Acidithiobacillus ferrooxidans ATCC 23270: one gene and its partner. The protein of the gene in region 2 interacts with the protein of the main gene of each other region in a pairwise test. Links are inferred from orthologs where the notes say so. Each region holds a gene or a part of one and is shown on either strand. Other genes may lie near its edges.

What was found.
Region 1: the proteins of rlmB (region 2) and tsaE interact in binary tests that used the Escherichia coli proteins (3 or more experiments, as listed by UniProt). The link is inferred for Acidithiobacillus ferrooxidans ATCC 23270 from one-to-one orthologs.

What each region holds. Positions count from the first base shown.
Region 1 is NC_011761.1:1,670,816-1,679,391, reverse strand. What follows is about bases 1-2,952. They hold tsaE (tRNA (adenosine(37)-N6)-threonylcarbamoyltransferase complex ATPase subunit type 1 TsaE), read right to left. Parts: upstream 1,744-2,952; coding sequence 1,258-1,743; downstream 1-1,257. Other genes in these bases: bioA (adenosylmethionine--8-amino-7-oxononanoate transaminase), read right to left, coding at 2,211-2,952; AFE_RS08905 (CBS domain-containing protein), read right to left, coding at 1,756-2,211; mutL (DNA mismatch repair endonuclease MutL), read right to left, coding at 1-1,268. Also shown: more of bioA, read right to left, coding at 2,953-3,560; AFE_RS08895 (NAD(P)H-hydrate dehydratase), read right to left, coding at 3,547-4,398; AFE_RS08890 (ammonium transporter), read right to left, coding at 4,401-5,618; recombination mediator RecR, read right to left, coding at 5,678-6,277; AFE_RS08880 (YbaB/EbfC family nucleoid-associated protein), read right to left, coding at 6,284-6,637; dnaX (DNA polymerase III subunit gamma/tau), read right to left, coding at 6,627-8,345. UniProt on the Escherichia coli protein: Required for the formation of a threonylcarbamoyl group on adenosine at position 37 (t(6)A37) in tRNAs that read codons beginning with adenine.
Region 2 is NC_011761.1:898,181-908,727, reverse strand. Bases 105-3,085 are described here. They hold rlmB (23S rRNA (guanosine(2251)-2'-O)-methyltransferase RlmB), read right to left. Parts: upstream 1,989-3,085; coding sequence 1,221-1,988; downstream 105-1,220. Other genes in these bases: AFE_RS04630 (AI-2E family transporter), read right to left, coding at 3,030-3,085; AFE_RS04635 (hypothetical protein), read right to left, coding at 2,502-2,924; AFE_RS04640 (hypothetical protein), read right to left, coding at 1,981-2,448; AFE_RS04650 (TatD family hydrolase), read right to left, coding at 423-1,196; AFE_RS04655 (MBL fold metallo-hydrolase), read right to left, coding at 105-426. Outside these bases: more of AFE_RS04655, read right to left, coding at 1-104; more of AFE_RS04630, read right to left, coding at 3,086-4,070; AFE_RS04625 (PHP domain-containing protein), read right to left, coding at 4,170-5,030; AFE_RS04620 (hypothetical protein), read left to right, coding at 5,134-5,859; AFE_RS04615 (peroxiredoxin), read right to left, coding at 5,958-6,560; ferredoxin FdxA, read left to right, coding at 6,847-7,170; AFE_RS04605 (ABC transporter ATP-binding protein), read left to right, coding at 7,167-8,855; aminomethyl-transferring glycine dehydrogenase subunit GcvPB, read right to left, coding at 8,860-10,302; aminomethyl-transferring glycine dehydrogenase subunit GcvPA, read right to left, coding at 10,308-10,547. UniProt on the Escherichia coli protein: Specifically methylates the ribose of guanosine 2251 in 23S rRNA.

The DNA of each region.
Region 1 (8,576 bases), 770 kb from region 2 along the record:
AAACGTGCGTGAATCTGCCCGATGGCCTGTCCGAGGGGGTAGTTCGGGGCCAGTTCGTGGGTAGGCGCCGCTGGCAAATCAGGGGGTGGTACGGAAGTCATCACCGGCGCCACGAGATGTTCCCAATAGGCCCCGGCACTCTCCTGCACAGCAGCGCTCAGCGACCGCTGAGTCGGGACGTAAGCAGGACTTTTGGTAGCGGTCGGGCCCTGGGAGAAAGGCTGGACCGGAACGGTAACCCGGGGTTGCGCCCCACCCTGCTCCGCGATCACCCGTCGCAGAGTATGAAAAAGAAAATCGTGTATCTCGCGGCCGTCGCGAAAACGTACCTCCGCCTTGGCGGGATGTACATTAACATCTACCCGCCCGGGCGGCAGCTTCAGGTAAAGCGCATAGAGAGGGTGACGATCCTGAAAAAGCACATCGTTATAAGCCGCACGCAGGGCATGGGTAACCACCGGATCACGCACCGGACGACCGTTCACGTAAAAATACTGTTCATCTCCGCGAGCGCGGTTGTAGGTGGGCAGGCCCAGCCAGCCGCTGAGAGACAAGCCCTGATCCTCCTGTTCGATATACAGTGCATTGGCCAGAAAGCCTTCCCCCATTATGGCGGCCACTCGCGCTGCCCGACTTTCTGCATCCGTAGCCGTAGGAAATTGCACAAGAGAACGGCCGTTCTGGATGAGCTGAAAAGCCACCGGGAAGTTGGCTAGCGCAATCTGACGCAACACCCTTTGATTGCGCGACAACTCGGTGGCCGGACTACGCAGGAACTTACGCCGTGCGGGCACGTTAAAAAAAAGATCAGCCACACGCACCGTGGTTCCTGGTGCCCTGGCTGCGGGCTCCGGAGCGGCAGCCGTGCCCCCTGTTACCTGCAGCCGCACCGCCTGATTCTGGCTGCGCGCCCGCGAGAGGAGTTCCAGGCGCGAGACGGAAGCGATCGCTGGCAAGGCCTCACCGCGAAAACCCATGGTCTGGATCGCCTGGAGGTCTTCCCAGGTCGCCACTTTACTGGTGGCATGGCGCTCCAGGGCGAGGGGCAGATCCTCGGCCAGGATGCCGACACCATCATCTTCCACACTGAGCAAATCCATCCCACCACCCTCCAGATGGATGGTAATCCGCGTGGCTTCGGCATCCAGGCTGTTTTCCAGAAGCTCTTTCAGGATGGAGGCAGGACGTTCCACCACCTCACCGGCGGCAATCTGATTGGCCAACGTTGCATTCAGGCGGTGAACGCGGGGTGCCTGTTCATTCCCCATGGCAGATTTTCCGGGTGGATGCGGGCGTCAAGAAAATGGTCCAGTCCTGAACATGGGGCTGATGCCCCAGCCATTCCAGACGGTGACTGCCGTTGTCCAGAATACGGAGGGTGAGTGACAAATCGGCAGGGGGCAGGAAACCCGCACCTCGCTCCGGCCATTCCACCAACCACAGGGAAGGTTCTGTCAGATAATCACGGATACCGATGAATTCCAGCTCCTCCGGCTCTTGCAGACGATACAAATCAAGATGCAGAGCCGGTCCGATCCGGGTCGGATACTGTTCCATCAGGGTATAGGTCGGGCTTTTGATGTTCCGGGTAACGCCCAGCGCCTTTAAGATGGCCTGGGCCAGAGTGGTTTTACCGACCCCCAGATCGCCCTCAAGATAAATAACCGCAGGGATATGAATGCGCTGGGCAAGCTGTCGCCCCCAGTCCCGGCAGGCTTCTGCATCTGCGAAATCCCAGTGCATCCGATACCAGGTTCAGGGTTTTAGCAGATGCTGAAGAATATCCGAGCGACTGATGATACCCAGCAATAAACCGCTGTTATCGACCACCGGCACGGCATGTACATCCTTGCGCAGCAACTTCTCGGCCACCGCGTCCGTATCTTCATCGGGGGCGGCGGTAATGACGTGGGAGCTCGCCAACTGACCGGCGGTCACCGCCGTGACTTTGCGTAGCTCTTCCTCGTATTCATGCATACCGCCCAGAGGGATCAGACCATCCAGGATAGTAAGCATGGTCGGCAGATGCACCTTGCGGTGGGCGTCGATCAGATCCCGTTCGCCGATCATTCCGACCAGATGATCCTCGCTGTTCACCACAGGCAGGCTGTGGTGCCCGGAACTGAGGAGCACATCTCCCACTTTATCGACCGGATCATCGGCCAGCACCGTAACAACTTCGCGGTTCATGATATCTTGGGCCGTTTTCATCAGGATCGTCCTTCCGCCATGGCGTCATATAATACGTTGAGGATAGTGTCTATTTCCGCTGCTGTCACCGACAGCGGCGGAACTATGGTGAGGAGATCACCGAGGGGACGGCTGTAAACGCCCATTTCCCGTGCTCTCCGGCACACTGCGTATTCGACGCGATCTCCGTAGGGATAAGGCGCATTCGTCCCGGGGTCGCGCAACGCGATGGCGGCCATCAAACCGAACTGGCGGACCTCCCCTGCCCACGACTGGCCGTGAAAACGCTGCAGCCCGGCTCGCAACCGGGCGATCTTCTCGGGCAAAGCAGCCAGCACACCACCTTCCGCAAAAAGTGCCAGGTTCTCCAGCGCTACCGCACAGGCCAGAGGATTGGCGGTGTAGGTATGCCCGTAGTAAAACTGCCGGGTTTCCCCGAAAGGCGCAAGAAAGGCAGCATAAACATGTTCTGCGGCGAGGGTCGCAGCCACCGGCAAGTAACCACCACTCAGCCCCTTACCCAAGGCCAACAGGTCTGGTTCGACAGACTCCCACTCACAGGAAAAAAGCTTGCCGCTGCGGCCGAAGCCGGTCGCGACCTCATCAATGATCAGCAAGACCTCGTAGGCCCGGCACAGATGTTGCGCACCGGCCAGAATGCCGGGCGGGAAAGGCAATATGCCCGCGGCGCCCTGCACCCCGCCCTCCAGGATCACGGCCGCAATCTCGCCGCTCTGCTTCTGAAGCGTCGTTTCCAGCACTGCCAGCCATACGGCTGTTGCCTGCTCCGGATCCCCCTCGCAGTCTTCCCACTGCAATACATAGGGGCTCGGCAAGCGTAAAGTGGGGAACAGGAGGTGCCCGTATACCTCGTGAAACAGGGGGAAGCCGCCCACCGAAACGGCGCCAACGGTGTCCCCATGATAGGCATTGTCCAGGGTCAGGAAGAGGCGTTTTTCGGGGCGGCCCAGATTACACCAGTACTGGGCCGCCATCTTGATGGCGACCTCGACCGCCTCGGCGCCGTCCTCCGAAAAAAAACAATGTTGCAGGGAAGGCGGGGTAATTTCTACCAGCGCCTTGGCGAGACGAATGGCCGGAGCATTGCCCGCACCCAGGGCCGTGCTGTGTGCGACCTTGCCCAACTGCCCGATCAGGGCGGCATCCAGTCGGGGATGACGGTGGCCGTGAACATTGCACCACAGGCTGGCGATCGCATCCAGACAGCGATGACCTTGCGTATCATACACGTAGTTGCCTTCTGCACGGTCGATGATCCACGGGTCGTCATCCCCGTAACACTGCATCTGGGTGAAGGGATGCCAGAAATAACGGCGATCCCATTCCCGCAATACTTCAGTTTCCGTCATGACGTTGCGTCAACTCCTGTAAAGCGCGGGGCACTGCCGCCAGGATGTCCCCGGCCAGCAGGCTGGCCTCGCCCATCTCCGCGGCCGCGATATCGCCCGCGCGGGCATGCAGGCACACGCCGAGGGACAGCGACCGGTCGGCGTCCAGACCGACCGCCAGCAGACCGGCCAACAGGCCGGTCAGCACGTCCCCGCTGCCGCCCGTGGCCATGCCGGGATTGCCCAAAGTACAGAGATTCCGGACAGCGCATCCTAGCAGGAGACTATGGTGGCCCTTGAGGACCCAGTAGCCGCCATAGCGGGCACGTAACCGAACAATCGCCGCGATACGGTCTGCCTGTACAGCGGCGACCGTTATCCCCAGCAGGCGGGCCGCTTCGCCCGGATGTGGGGTAAACAGACGAAGTGCGTCGGTGGTCAGCAGTTTCGGACCAAAACGCGCGAGAATGTTCAGGGCATCGGCGTCCCATACCTGGGGACAGGACAGTGTACCGATTTCCAGCAACAGATCATGGGCGGCCAGGCCCTGACCCAAGCCAGGGCCAACAGCCAGGACGGCGTGGTCCGGCAAATCTCCAAAAGCCGCAGGCCAGTCCCGCCAGGTCGCTTCCGGCAGGTGTGCTGCCAAGTATGGGATCGCCGAGGGATGCCCCACCGCCGTCACCAATCCGCTGCCCACCCGATAGGCGGCGGCAGAGGCCAGCGCCAGTGCCCCGCCCATGCCCGGCCCTCCGCCTACTACGAAAACGTGGCCGAAGCTTCCTTTGTGCGCCTGCGGGCTGCGCACCGGCAGGCCCGGCATGGCCTGCCAGTTCAGGGCAGCAAAAGGTTCTGTCATGGTCACGCCCTCTCGATATCCTCTTCAGGATACGCGCTGACATGGTGCAAGCTCAAATCCGCCCCCGCATACTCCGCCTCGGGATCCAGACGAATCCCGATAAAGTACTTGATGCTGCCGTAGACGATACCACTGCCCGCCAGGGCGACCAGGACGCCTAGTGCGGTGCCCAGCAACTGAGACCAGAAACTGACCCCACCGGCGCCGCCGAGGAACTGATGTCCAAAAATTCCGACGGCCAGTCCACCCCACACCCCGCAAACACCATGGAGCGGCCAGACACCCAGCACGTCATCCAGACGCAGGCGATGCTGCACAAAGGTGAACAGGTAGACAAAAATAATGCCGGCAATGGCACCGATGGCCAAAGCCCCAATGGGTTGCACCACATCGGAACCGGCGCAGATGGCCACGAGACCTGCCAGAGCGCCATTATGAACGAAGCCCGGATCGCCCTTCCCTACCGCCAGCGCCGCCAGCATGCCGCCCACCAGTGCCATAAGCGAATTGAGTGCCACCAGACCCTGCACAGCGGCAATTTGCTGTGCACTCATCACATTAAAACCAAACCAGCCGATGATCAGAATCCAGGAGCCCAGCGCCAGAAAGGGAATGTTGGAAGGCGGCATGGCGTGTACCGCACCATCTTTCCCGTAACGCCCCTTGCGCGAACCCAGCAGCCAGACCGCCATCAGCGCCATCCATCCACCCATGGCATGCACTACCACCGAGCCTGCGAAATCGTGGAAAGGTGCACCAAAAACGCTGGTAAACCAGGCTTGAATACCATAATGACCATTCCAGACGATCCCTTCGTAAAAGGGATAAACCAGTCCCACCAGAAAGGCAGTCGCCAGCAATTGGGGATAAAAACGTGCCCGTTCGGCAATACCACCGGAGATAATGGCTGGCACCGCAGCAGCGAAGGTCAGCAGGAAAAAAAACCGCACCATCTGAAAACCATGATTGCTTGCGGTCAGAGCCTTTACATCGGCAAAAAAGCTGATGCCATAGGCGATATGATAACCCACAAAAAAATAGACGATGGTGGATATACCAAAATCACTGAGAATCTTCACCAGCGCATTTACCTGGCTGCGCCGTCGTACCGTACCCAGTTCCAGGAAGGCGAATCCGCCATGCATGGCAAACACCAGAATGGCGCCCATCAGCAAAAAAAACACATTTCCGCCTGGAGGCGTGACTCCTGTGGGTATCATGATGGCTGCTTCCTCTCGAAATTGATGGCTTTTATCTTTACGAAACGATGGGTAAGTGCTTATTCGTCGAGCAAGCGACGACCATGCAAGGCGCGCCCGAGGGTGCTGCGATCGACATATTCCAGTTCACCACCCACCGGCACCCCCCGCGCGATACGACTGATGGTGACACCGTCAGGAACCAGTCCAGCGAGAAACTGGGCTGTAGCCTCTCCTTCCAGGGTAGGATTGGTCGCAAAAATCACTTCCTGCAAGTCTGTTTCACCCAGTCGCGCGCTGAGGCGGTCGATATGCAGGGCTTCGGGACCGATGCCGTCCAGGGGCGACAAATGCCCCATCAATACGAAAAATTCGCCGACGAACACCCCCGTATCCTCGATTGCACGCAGATCAGCGGGCGATTCCACCACGCACAAAATGGAACGGTCCCGGTGTTCGGAACGACAGACGGCACACAATGGCGCTTCGCTCAGGTTGTTGCAGCGCTCACAAAAACGGACCACCGCGTGGGCTTGCTGAAAGGCTGCGGCGAGTTGCGGCATGAGATCGCGCTTACGCACCAGCAACTCATAGCTGATCCGTTGCGCCGAACGCGGGCCAATACCCGGTAGGCGGCGTAGCAGTGCCACCAGGGCGTCCATACTCGGAACGTCTGCCATAAGTGCCTAGAAAGGCAGGTTCATGCCCGGAATATTCATGCCGCCAGTCACTTCCGACATCCGCTCCGCGCTGACCTTCTCAGCAGTGCGCACGGCGTCATTGATGGCCGCTGCCACAAGATCTTCGAGCATCTCCTGATCGCCGTCGGTCAGCAGAGAGGGGTCGATGCGAACTCGCCGCACGTCATGTCGGCAGGTCATGGTGACTTCCACCAGATTGCCACCCGCGTGGCCCTGCACCTCTACCTGGGCAAGTTCTTCCTGCGTCTTTTGCAAACGCTCCTGGAGTTGCTGCGCCTGCTTCATGATATTCCCCAGTCCACCTTTCATCTTTTCCTTACCTCCCTGTTTACGTTTCATTGTGAGCTGACGGCATATCGTTTGAGGATGCCGCCACGATTTCAATGGATTCTACGCGGGCATCCAGGGCTTCGAGGAACGCGCCGATGCGCGGATCCGCGGCCACACGTGCCTCTGCTGCAGCTTGCCGGGACGCCAGCTGCGCCCGGTCTTCCTGCACCAGGCTGCCCACCCCGGTCTCTATGGTGAGAGCAACAATGCTGAGCCTGGGCTCCCGGCCGTAATATGCCGTAAGCGCCTGATGTAACGCCCGGCGGGCCTCGGTCTTGAGAAGGAACGGCAAATAATTGGGCTCCACGGCCAACTCCACCGCCTCCGGATCGCAGCGCAGGGCTTGTCCGTAGCGCAGGTACTCGGCAATCATCGGCGACACCGCCAGCGATGCCAGTACGCGACGCCAGTCTGCTGCTGGCGCGGTCCCGGCATCCGCATCGCGCTGACCGGACGTCGCTACCGGCGACGGCTCCCGGACTTCATCCCGTGAACGGATGGAGAGCAGGGGAACCGAATGATCCGATAGCGGTGAAGTTGCCTCGGGCATAACGAATTCGCGCGTCGGGGGAAGTGACTCGCCAGGATGCCGGTTTTCCCCGCCCGGGAGGGCCGCTGGCGGCGAGTCGGGCGATGCTGAACCGGAAAAGCTCAACACCCGCAGAAAGGCCATCTCCAGCGCCATGCGATCATCTGGATAAAGCGCAAAGTCACGTCGTGCCGAAAGGAGCAAAAAATACCAGGACTGCAGGGTAAGCGGGCTGATTCTCCCGCGCAGATGCACGACCGCCTCGGCGCCATCGTCATCCGGATCGGCTGGAAGAAATTGCGCCAGAGCGATGCGATGCAGGCCTTCTATGACCAGGTCCAGCAGGCCGGGCCCGTCCATGCCCCGCGCCAGATGATCACCCACTATGGCGAATACCTGTGCAGCATCTCGGTCCACCAGCGCGGCGATCAGACCCAGCACCGCGTCATCGCCGCTGCGCCCCAGCATCGCGAGCACGCCGTCGCGCCGCACCGCGCCACCACCGTGGACAATAGCCTGATCCAGCAGACTCAAGGCGTCACGCAGACTCCCGTCGGCAGCGCGCGATAGTATCTGCAGGGCGGCGTCCTCCGCCGGCACCTGTTCCAACGACATGATCTGCCGCAATCTTCCCTGAATCTGGGGAACATCCAGGCGACGTAAATTAAACTGCAGGCAGCGGGAGAGCACGGTTATCGGCAGCTTCTGTGGGTCCGTAGTCGCCAGCAGAAATTTGACATGTTCCGGCGGTTCTTCCAAGGTTTTCAGCAGCGCATTGAAGCTGTGCGCAGATAACATATGCACCTCGTCAATGAGGTACGCCTTGTAGCGACCAGCCGTAGGCGCATACTGGACATTGTCCAGAAGGTCGCGGGTCTCATCCACCCGGGTACGGCTTGCCGCGTCCACCTCCAGCAGATCCACGAAGTTCCCTGCAGCAATACTGCGGCAGGCGCTGCACTCTCCGCAGGGGTTGCTGCTCACGCCTCGCTCGCAGTTCAGACACTTGGCGAGCAGCCGCGCCAGAGTCGTCTTGCCGACGCCCCGTGTGCCGGTGAACAGAAAAGCATGATGGATGCGGCCGGAATCCAGGGCATGGCGCAAGGCGGAGACGACGGCCTCCTGCCCGACAAAATCGTCAAAATGTTGGGGTCGCCAGCGGCGGGCCAGCGCGAGATAGGCGCTCATGCGGCTCTGAAATATAGGGTGGCGACGCCGATCAGCCGCACCCCGGCACCTGGATCACCGGCTGCCGCTGCTCCCTTCCGGGCCTGACGGGGTTCACCAGTTACCACTGCGAGGGGACCGATCTTTGTCGCCATAGAAAACCTGAGACTGTCCACTGACGGACGATGATTGGCGGAGAGGGTGGGATTCGAACCCACGGTACCCTTTTGGAGTACACAGCATTTCCAGTGC
Region 2 (10,547 bases):
CCCGCCAAAGGTCTGCGGCGATACGATCCGGTGCATGGACAGGGAAGGTTTCGCCCAGGCCGGATCCGGCGGCAGAAAACAATAGCGGAAACGGCTCTCCAGCTCCGCTGCCGTGCGCTCATCCGCATAGCAGGGGATCACGACCTCCTGTGCAAAATTGAAGGCGCGCAGATCGTCAACCCCATTGATATGATCGGCGTGAAAATGGGTATAGAGCACGGCCGTCAGCGACTGCACGCCGGCACGCAGCATCTGCTGACGCAGGTCAGGACCGGTATCCACCAGCAGATCAACGCCTTCATCCCGCACCAGGATACTGGCCCGCAGGCGGTGATTGCGCGGGTCGTCGCTACAACAAACCGGGCAGTGGCAGGCAATCACCGGGGTTCCGGCACTGGATCCCGTACCGAGGAAAACCACCTTCATGACGCTACCGCGTGTCTGAACAGGGCGTGGAAATTGGCGGTGGTCTGCGTGGCGACCGCCTCCGGCGCCTCGCCCCGCAACGCTGCGAGAAAGGCCGCGACATGGGCCACGAAAGCCGGCTCGTTGCGCCTGCCGCGCTGCGGCTCGGGAGCCAGATAAGGCGCATCCGTCTCCACCAGCAGGCGATCCGCCGGCAGCATCTTCGCCACCGCCTGCAATTCGACGGACTTCCTGAACGTCACGATGCCGGAAAAGGAGATATAAAAACCCATATCCAGGGCCGTCCGCGCAAAATCTCGGTTTTCGGTAAAGCAATGGATGACGCCGCCGGCGGCCGCCGCATCTTCACTGCGCAGCATGGCAAGGGTGTCTGCGGCCGCCGCACGGGTGTGCACGATCAACGGCTTTCCTGTGGCCTTGGCCGCCGCTATATGCTGGGCAAACCGTTCCCGTTGCCAGGACAAGTCCCCTTCGCTGCGGTAATAGTCCAGGCCGGTCTCCCCGACGGCAACCACCTTATCGGCGGCCAGCGCGACCAGCAGACGCTCCCATTCCGGCGTTGCCCCAGCCGGTTCGTTGGGGTGTACTCCCACTGCCGCCCATACGCCGGCGTGCCCGGCGGCAAGGGCCTGCACCCGCGGCCAGTGCGCCTCGACGACGGCGGCGATCAGCATTTCCCCCACGCCCGCCGCCCGGGCACGGGCCAGGATCTCAGATCGGTCTGCGTCAAAATCTTCGAAATCCAGATGACAGTGCGAATCTACCAGCATATCAGGAATGGCCTTGCCGCGGGTTCAAGCGGATTTTTCCTGCGCGACAGGCCGCGCGGGGGACAGATTCCGCCGCTGCCGGGCCGCCTCGAAGAGGCAGATCCCGGTAGCTACGGACACGTTCAGGCTTTCGATGGCTCCCATCATGGGAATATGCGCCAAGTAATCGCAATGCTCCCGGGTAAGGCGGCGCAAGCCCTTCTCCTCACCCCCCATCACCATCACTAGCGGCATGTCGAGGTCCAGCGCATAAAGGCTCCGGGAACCCTCCCCCGCCATCCCGACCAGCCAGAATCCCGCCTCCTGCAGCGAGGACAGAGTGCGCGACAGATTGGTCACGGTACAGACCGGAACGCGTGACGCCGATCCGGCGGACGCCTTGCGCACGGTAGCATTGACCGGGCAGGCGTTATCCCGGGGCAGAATCACCGCGTCGACCCCCGCCGCCTCCGCACTGCGCAGGCATGCCCCAAGATTATGGGGATCCAGCACACCATCCAGCACCAACAAAAAACCACAGCCGTTCAGTTGCGCGAGGATCGCCTCGAAATCTTGTCCGGGAAAGGCGCGCAGCAAGCCGCCCACGCCCTGGTGCCGGTCGGTGTTCAGTTTCCGGCCGAGCGCCACACTCCGCCATTCCTGCACCGGCAGACGCTGTTCTGCAGCCTTCTGCACTAAAGGCGCAATGCGCTCATCAGCCCGCCGCTCGACGGCAACCCAGAGTTCCAGCAATTCCTCTGCATCCAGTGCCGCGCTGACCGCATGGATACCATAAAGGGATTCTTTAGTCACACGCAGCTCCAGGCAACATCGCGAGCCCCTCCAGAGGACGCCGGGAGGGAGGTATATAAGGCAGTCCGACGCGAGCAAATGCAGTCACCTCATCGGGTGCCGGTGCCTCATCCCAGCCGGGCAAGCGGCGACAGGCAGCGACAAACCCGGCCGGTCCGGTATGGGCGATCTGCGCAAACCCCAGAAACTCGGTCGGGGCCTGATAAAATTTCACCCTGATGCCTTCATGACTCCATGCCTCCCGTTGCCCGGAGGCAGCCCTCGCGAACAGAGGACAGGCAGCCAACGCGACGTCCCACTCGTCCAATGCCAACCTCCCCTCGCGCAGAAACTCCAGGCGCGGCACCGGCCATTCATCCCGGCGCAAAGAGCCGGTACGCTGCAACCGCCACCCCTGGCCTGCAGCCCAGGCAAGAACCCGCGACTCCAGATCCAGATAGACCGGCAACGGTAGCATCATGGGCAGGACACAATCTGCAGAAAACCGTCAAAACGAGCGATCCACATTTCGACCTAGAAGCTGTCGAAAATATCATCAACGATATTGTCCGCCACCGCGAAGCCGGCACCCAGCCCCAAACCGGTCATGACATTACCCAGGAAACCGCTCCCCATACCCGGCTGCCCCTGCATGGGTGCATTCCAGGGACGCTGCTGTCCCATATTGGGGTTCATTCCACCCTGCCCCATCCCCTGCATCTGCATTTCCAGTTGCTGAATATGCTGCGCCATCTGCTGCAGCATCATCCCTACATTCTGCTGCTGTTGCTGCAAATTCATGGCCAGACCGCGCAATTCCATACTGATCTCGCGCCCGGTCATGTTATCGGGCGCCATGGCGCTCACCCGTCCGGCCACCTGCTGCAGGGCCTGCAGGTTATTCTGGGTCTGTTGCTGCAACTGATTGTATTGTTGATCCAACATTGAGTAATCCATGATCTGCTCCTGATGTGATTGCAATGATATCCATTGCAAAGATAATACCCATTGGTTGGATAGACGGGAAGCCTGTACAGTTCCCTAATCACCCAGATCGGCCAGCTACTCCTGAAGGCGAACGCGCCGCTCCCATGCGCGCCACACGCCACGCGCCAGCAGCACCAGAATGGGTCCGATAATCAGGCCGATCAGACCAAACGCCTCGGCGCCGCCAAGGATGCTGAAGAACACCAGAAAGAAAGGGGCTTGCGTCTGCGAACCGGTGAGCAGCGGGCGGACCACCAGGTCCGCCGCGGTAATCACGATCAGCCCCCAGATCAGGACGAGCAGACCGGCAAACCAATGCCCCGTAAAAGCGAGCCACAGGGTGGCAGCGCCGACTACCGCCGTCGCCCCGAAAGGGATAGGCGATATCAGCGCCGTGGCAACCAGCCAGAGGGGCCACATACCCAGTCCGGCAACAGCGTAGGCAATGCCGATAAACATGCCCTCTACCACACCTACACCGATGAGGCCGATCAACACCGAGCGCGCCGCATCCCGACTGGCGGCCAATAAACGATCGCCGCGATCACTGCCCCATATTTGTCCGGCCCCAAGGCGCAACGCCTCCGTCAGACGTTCGCCATGGAGGGCCAGCGCAAACACCGTCAGCGCGGCAAAAAACGTGTGCAGGGTGAATATCCAGAGTTGGCTCAGAGAATCGGTGATGATGCCGGAATGTGTGCTTACCAGCGCGGAGAGGTAGGCACCGTTCAGCCCGCGCAGGTGGCTGAGCAACCAGTGTCCCACATAGGGAATTTTCATCACCTCCGGCGGCACGACGACAAGGGGACCACCCGACTGCCAGCGGGAAATCAGCAGTGCCAACTGGGGCAGGACCGAATCTACAATGATGACCGCGGGAATGATGATGATCGCCACCCACACCAGGGCATGGACAAGGGAGCCCAGCCAGCGCGGCATATGGAAGGCACGCTCCAGACGCAATTGCCAGGGCCAGCCCACCGTCGTCAGCACCGCCCCCATCAGCAGGGGACCTGCGAAGGGGCTGAGGGTGTATGCGGCGCCAGCGTAGACCAGCAGCAACACGAACGTGCCCAAGTTGGCGTAGCTGGTTGACTTTTGACTGTTTTGCACCATCTTCCCCTGATGTGAATCCGCAATGGAGAGCAAAGCTACCACAGCGCCCCGCCGTTGAAAATGCGCGGAAGCGCCACAAAACCCTGAAGGATTGGCCGGTTAGTAAAGGTGAATACCGGCGCGCTCCCAGACTGGCTCCACACCGTCGGGCAAGGGTAGCAGATGGCCGATGGCCGCGTGACCGGCGTCCGGACCATGAAAGTCGGAACCCACAGAACCGGCCATGCCCAACTGCTGTGCCAGGCGCCCCAGATGCTCGCGATCACCGGCTGCCTGACTGCCGGTACAGACCTCGAGACCGACGCCACCCGCGTCCCGAAATGCGCTGAGCAGAGCGCGCAATCTGGTTCCACTGAGCTTATAGCGACCGGGGTGGGCGAGAACGGCATATCCGCCCGCTGTATGGATCCAGCCGACCACCTCGGTCATGGGAATCCAGTTGCTGGGTACATAGGCCTTGCAACCACGCCCCAAATATTTGCCAAAGGCCTCGTTCGCGTCTGCACAGCACCCCTCGCGCACCAGCCAGCGCCCGAAGTGGCTGCGCCCCACCATCCGGCTGCCCGCCATCGCCCGCGCTCCGGCTTCTGCGCCGGGAATACCGGCATTTGCCAGCAAGCGGTCGATCTCCATGGCGCGCCAGTCGCGGAACGCCATGATCCGGCTCAGTCCTTCCTGTAAGACGCTGTTTTTCGGATCAACGAAAAGGCCCACGATATGGATGCCCTGGGTTTCCCATTCGCTGGAGATTTCCACGCCGGGGATGAGCCGGATATCCAGTGTCTCAGCCTGTACCGCGGCCTCATCCAACCCCGCCGTGTTGTCATGGTCCGTCAGTGCCATGACACGCACTCCCGCCCCATGCACCCGCTGCACCAAGTCAGCAGGCGTCATGGTGCCATCGGAGGCCATGGAGTGCATATGCAAATCGACCGGAGAAACAGGATATTGCTGCGCCATGAGGAAGTTCCTGGATAAAATGGGAGCCGCCCTTTGCAAAACCCGGCGACATTCCGTGCTAGCATACCATGCTCAACTTCATCGGGGCATATCGGAGGCAGCAGTGGCTCTCATCCTGGACATAGCGGGCGCACAACAGCGCTTTGAACAATACGCCAAACCCGTTCTCGGTGCCTTTGCGGCGAGCGGCATTGCCACCGGAGAACAGATCACCCCGCCACTAATCGTGGACGCCCTGCGCCAGCTTTTCAAGGTGCTGACAACGGATGTGGCCTCCTGGGATCCCACCCTGCCCGACGACGAAGCGGAGCGCATCGGTGACCTCGCCATCGGTTTGCTGATGGACCTCGCCACCTGGGCCGATCGTCTGGGTGAACGTCCGGCGAAAACCGCCCTGGAAATGATCACGGTCAGTATCGCCGCGTGGGTATGCAACCAACATGGCCTCATCCACACCTTGGAACCGGTGGTCAACGGTCTGGCCATTCTGGCCAACGGTCACGCCGAGCCCGCCGAACTGCGGCCCCTCGCCCGCTTGACGGGCGAGGTGAAAGAAGCCGCTGCAGCAGACTACGCTGCCGATCTGGATGGCGCAGACCCGCACCGCCCCTGGCGCATCCTGCTGCTGAACTGGGGGATTACCGCGACGCGCGCCCATGATCCTGTGGAAATGCGCAAGGCTTTTGCAGCAATCATTCACTACTTGCCAGCCGATGCCCCCCGCTTCTTTCAGGAGGGAACACAGCAGATGGCGCAGGGGGATTTCCCCGACGCGGTAAGGGCGGTGATGACGGAAGCGGCGGAAGGGGCTGGACACGGCCTGCACTGAAGCCCGGAAAAAAGCCCGGACGACTGGCGTCCGGGCCCTTTTCACTTCGGCACATCCCCGCGTCCGTCCAGACAGGGGATCTCAGCAGTGACCGGCAGTCAGAGCTCTTTGCCGTGATGCGCCAGGAAGTCGGCGACACCTTCGCTGGTCGGCTTCATGCCTGCTTTACCCTTCTGCCACTGGGCAGGACAAACTTCGCCGTGTTCTTCCGAGAATTGCAGTGCGTCCACCATCCGGATCATTTCGTCGATGTTGCGGCCCAGGGGCAGGTCATTGACCACCTCGTGACGCACGATGCCTTCACGGTCGATCAAAAAGGAACCGCGCAGGGCAACCTCATCGTTGAGCAGGACATCGTAATTGCGGGCGATGCTCTTGGAGAGGTCGGCGACCATGGGCAACTGGATATGGCCGATACCGCCCTTCTCTTCCGGCGTGTTCTTCCAGGCCAGATGGGTGAAATGGGAGTCCACGCTGCAAGCGATGACCTCGGTATTGCGGGACTTGAACTCGTTCAGGCGATGATTGAACGCCAGAATTTCCGAGGGGCAGACAAAGGTAAAATCGAGGGGATAAAAGAACAGAACCGCATACTTTCCCTTAATATGCTGAGAAAACTGAAACTTTTCGTTGATGCTGTTATCTGGCATGACTGCGGGGGCTACAAAATCGGGGGCAGCTTTTCCTACTAATACGGCCATTGGGTTTCTCCTCTGTTGAAACGACGGGACAAAGTCTGAATTTTCACTATAGCAGAAGTTTTTCGCACCCTGCCAAACGCCCTTAGCCTGCGACGCCATGTAATATTAGTCTAATTTTATCTATTTTCCAACCCACCTCCGGGGCTGCCATTCCTGCTGGGCTGCCTTTCCCGAATCCGCCCCCAACTAGTGCGCAGCACTGCCGCCTTAGGCTAGAATAGACCCGCGACCCGCCGGCACATCCGGCTATAATCCATCAGACTCAACCGTGAGGAGCTCCGCCCCCATGACTTATGTGGTGACTGAATCTTGTATCAAGTGCAAATATACTGACTGTGTAGACGTCTGCCCGGTGGACTGCTTCCGCGAAGGGCCGAATTTCCTGGTCATCGACCCCGATGAGTGCATCGATTGCACCCTCTGCGAACCGGAATGTCCTGCGGGCGCCATTTTCCGCGATGACGACATGCCGGATGGTCAGAAAGAATTTGAAGAAATCAACGCCCGTCTTGCCAAGATCTGGCCGGCCATCATCCAGAAGAAAGCCGCACCGGAAGATGCCGATGCCTGGCTGCACGTCAAGGATAAGCGGGGACTGCTCGAAGAGTGAGTGACGCTGGCGCCCGCGCCGCGCTCCGTTCTCCCAGCTTTTACCGCCTGCTCAGTCTGGTTCGCGCGTACCGGGGACGCATCGCCGTCGCCATGCTGTTCATGGTGATTTCGGGCGCGGCCACCGGCGGAGTGGCCTACATGATCAAGCCGGTCCTCGACCGGATATTCATCGACCGCAACGCCGACATGCTTATCTGGCTGCCCCTGGGTGTCATCGCGATCTACGCGGTCAAAGGGAGCGCCGACTACCTGCAGGCCATCACCCTCGCCCGGGTGGAAGAAGACATTTTGCGCCGCCTGCGCGAACGTCTGTTCGCCCACACCCTGCGTCTGCCCCTCGGCGTCCTGATCGATAACAGTCACGGCAGCACCCTGTCCCGGATGAGCCTGGACCTGACCTTGTTGCAGCAGGGGCTGTCGGTGCTGGCGCGCTTCTTTCTATCCACCTTCCAGATCATCGCGCTGATGGCGGTGGTATTTTACATGAGCTGGAAGCTGGCGCTCATCAGCTTGGTCACCCTGCCCATCGCGTTTTATCCCCTGATTCGTTTCGGGCAGAAATTGCGCCAGCGCGGCGAGCGCCAGCAGGAGCAGATGGGCCAGATCATGGATCAGTTCTCCCAGAGCCTGCGCGGCGCCGAGGTCATCAAAAGTCAGGGCAGTGAAGCCTTCGAGGCACAACGGTTCGGTGTTCAGGCGCGGCGCTATTTCGACCTGATGATGCAGATCGCCCGTATCCAGAAGGCGACCGTCCCTATCATGGAAATGATCGCCGCGCTGGGCATCGGGGTCATCATCTATCTGGGCGGCAGTCAGGTGGTGAATGGCGACATGACGACCGGGGCCTTTTTCAGCTTCCTGACAGCGCTCGGGATGGTCTACGAGCCGCTGCGCCAGCTTTCCTCGGCCAACAATCAACTGCAGCAGGGACTCTCGGCCGCAGACCGCCTTTTCGCCTGGCTGGATCAGCCCGCAGAATCCGGTACCCGTTCCGCCATCCCGCGCCCCTGGGGCACCTGGCAGTGCCACGACCTCCAACTGCAGATGAGTGGTGAAGCGATTTTGCGCGGACTCCAGTTCACCATACCACCGTTGAGCACGACCGCCATCGTCGGTTCCAGCGGCGGTGGAAAAACCAGTCTGGCGCGGGTGATGCTTGGCCTTCTGCCGCCCAGTGGGGGAGACATCACCGTGGCGGGGCAATCCATTCGCGAACTTCCTTCCGACGATTACCGCAGCTATTTCGCCTTTGTCGCCCAGGAGCCTGTACTTTTCACCGGCAGCGCTCTTAGCAATATCGCCTACGCCGACGCGCAACCGGACCGCCAACGCGCCGAGGCTGCCGCGCGGCAGGCCCACACCTGGGATTTTCTGGCCACGACCGGCGGGCTGGACACGCTGATCAAGGGTAATGGCGGCAATCTTTCCGGGGGACAGCGCCAGCGGCTCGCCATCGCCCGCGCGCTCTATCTGGATCGCCCCGTACTGGTCCTCGACGAGGCCACCAGCAACCTCGACAGCGAAAGTGAAGAACACATCGCGGAGACCCTCAGCGCTCTCCACGGCCGCAAAACCATCATCATCATCGCACACCGTCCGCGCACCACCCGCCTCGCCGATCAGATCATCCGCCTCGAACGCGGCCGGATCGTGGCGGATGACCAGGGGCACGGGGCCGCATAGCGGTTCAGACGGTCGTCACAAAGCCTCCCGCGACATCCAGACGCCGCGCCGCCAAGGCTTCATCCAGACGCCCCACCGGGAGATGGTGAGGTGCTTCCCGCAAGAGCTCCGGCTGCTCCAAGGCCTCTCGGCGAATCTGCGCCATCACCGTCACGAAACGATCCAGGGTCGCCTTGCTTTCGGTCTCCGTAGGTTCGATCAGCAGGCACTCCGGCACCAGTTGGGGAAAGTAAACGGTCGGCGCGTGAATCCCGAAATCCAGCAGGCGCTTGGCCACATCCAGCGCCCGTATACCGGTCGCCTTCTGCAGATCGCTGACGCTCAGGATGAACTCGTGACTGGCCCGCCGCTCCGGGAAGGCCGCCTGATAGCCCACTCCCTGCAGCTCCCTGAGCAGATAATTGGCATTGAGCGCGGCATAAGCCGATACCCGGCCCACCCCCGCCCGCCCCAGGCGCCGCAGGTAAGCATGGGCGCGCAGCAGTACGCCGATATTTCCGCCATGGGCGCTGAGCCGACCAATGCTCCGGGGCAAATCCCCTTCGTCCAGCCAGCGCAGCGCGCCTGCCGCTTCCCGTGCGACCACTGGCAGGGGCAGAAAAGGACGCAGGCGTTCCTGTACCGCTACCGCACCCGCACCCGGCCCGCCGCCGCCATGAGGCGTGGCAAAAGTCTTGTGCAGGTTCAGATGCATCGCGTCAAAACCCATCTGCCCCGGCTGCACCCGACCGAGAATGGCATTGAGATTGGCGCCATCATAGTAGAGCAGCCCCCCTGCCTCGTGAACACGTGCCGCAATTTCCGTAATCCGACGCTCAAACACCCCGAGGGTGGAGGGATTGGTCAACATGATCCCTGCGATATCTGGCCCCAGATGCTGATCCAAAAAGGCCATATCCAGGTCACCGTCGGCCAGATTAGGGATTTCCACCACGTCAAAACCCGCCATCTGGGCGCTGGCCGGATTGGTACCGTGCGCTGCCGTGGGAATCAGCATCTTCCGTCGCCCGTGGTCGCCGTGCGCCGCATGATAGGCGCGGATCATGGCGACACCGGCCAGTTCGCCCTGGGCGCCCGCCGCCGGGGTCAGGCTCACCGCGGCCATGCCCGTCGTCGCCGCCAGCCATTCCTGCAACTCCCAGAGCACCTGCAACAGTCCCTGCATACCCTGCGCCGGCGTATCCGGATGCAGGCGTGCGAAGCCCGGCAGCGCGGCCATGGTATGGGCAATCCGCGGATTATATTTCATGGTGCAGGAACCCAGCGGATAAAACTGGGTATCGATGGAAAAATTCTTCTGGGACAGCCGGGTATAGTGGCGCAGCACCTCCAGTTCAGACGGATTGGGCAGATTCAGGGGTGTCTTCCGCAGCAGCGCCGCCGGAATATCGGAGGGCAACGCTACCGCCGGGACATGATGATCGTGATCGAAAATGGAATCGCTCATAAAGCTCATAAAGTCTCCAGCACAGCGGTCAGGGCACCGCGATACGCCAACAGATCCGCCTCTTCCAACAGTTCCGTGGTGCATACCAGCAGATCGCCCGCTTCGCCCATCCCCCAATCCGAGAGGGGGAGCCCCGCCAGCAAACCATAGCCCAGCAGCGTATCCCGTACCGCCACGGCAGCATGAGGCAAGCGCACGACAAATTCATGGAAAAAGGCCCCGCCATAAGGCAGGCTCACCCCCGG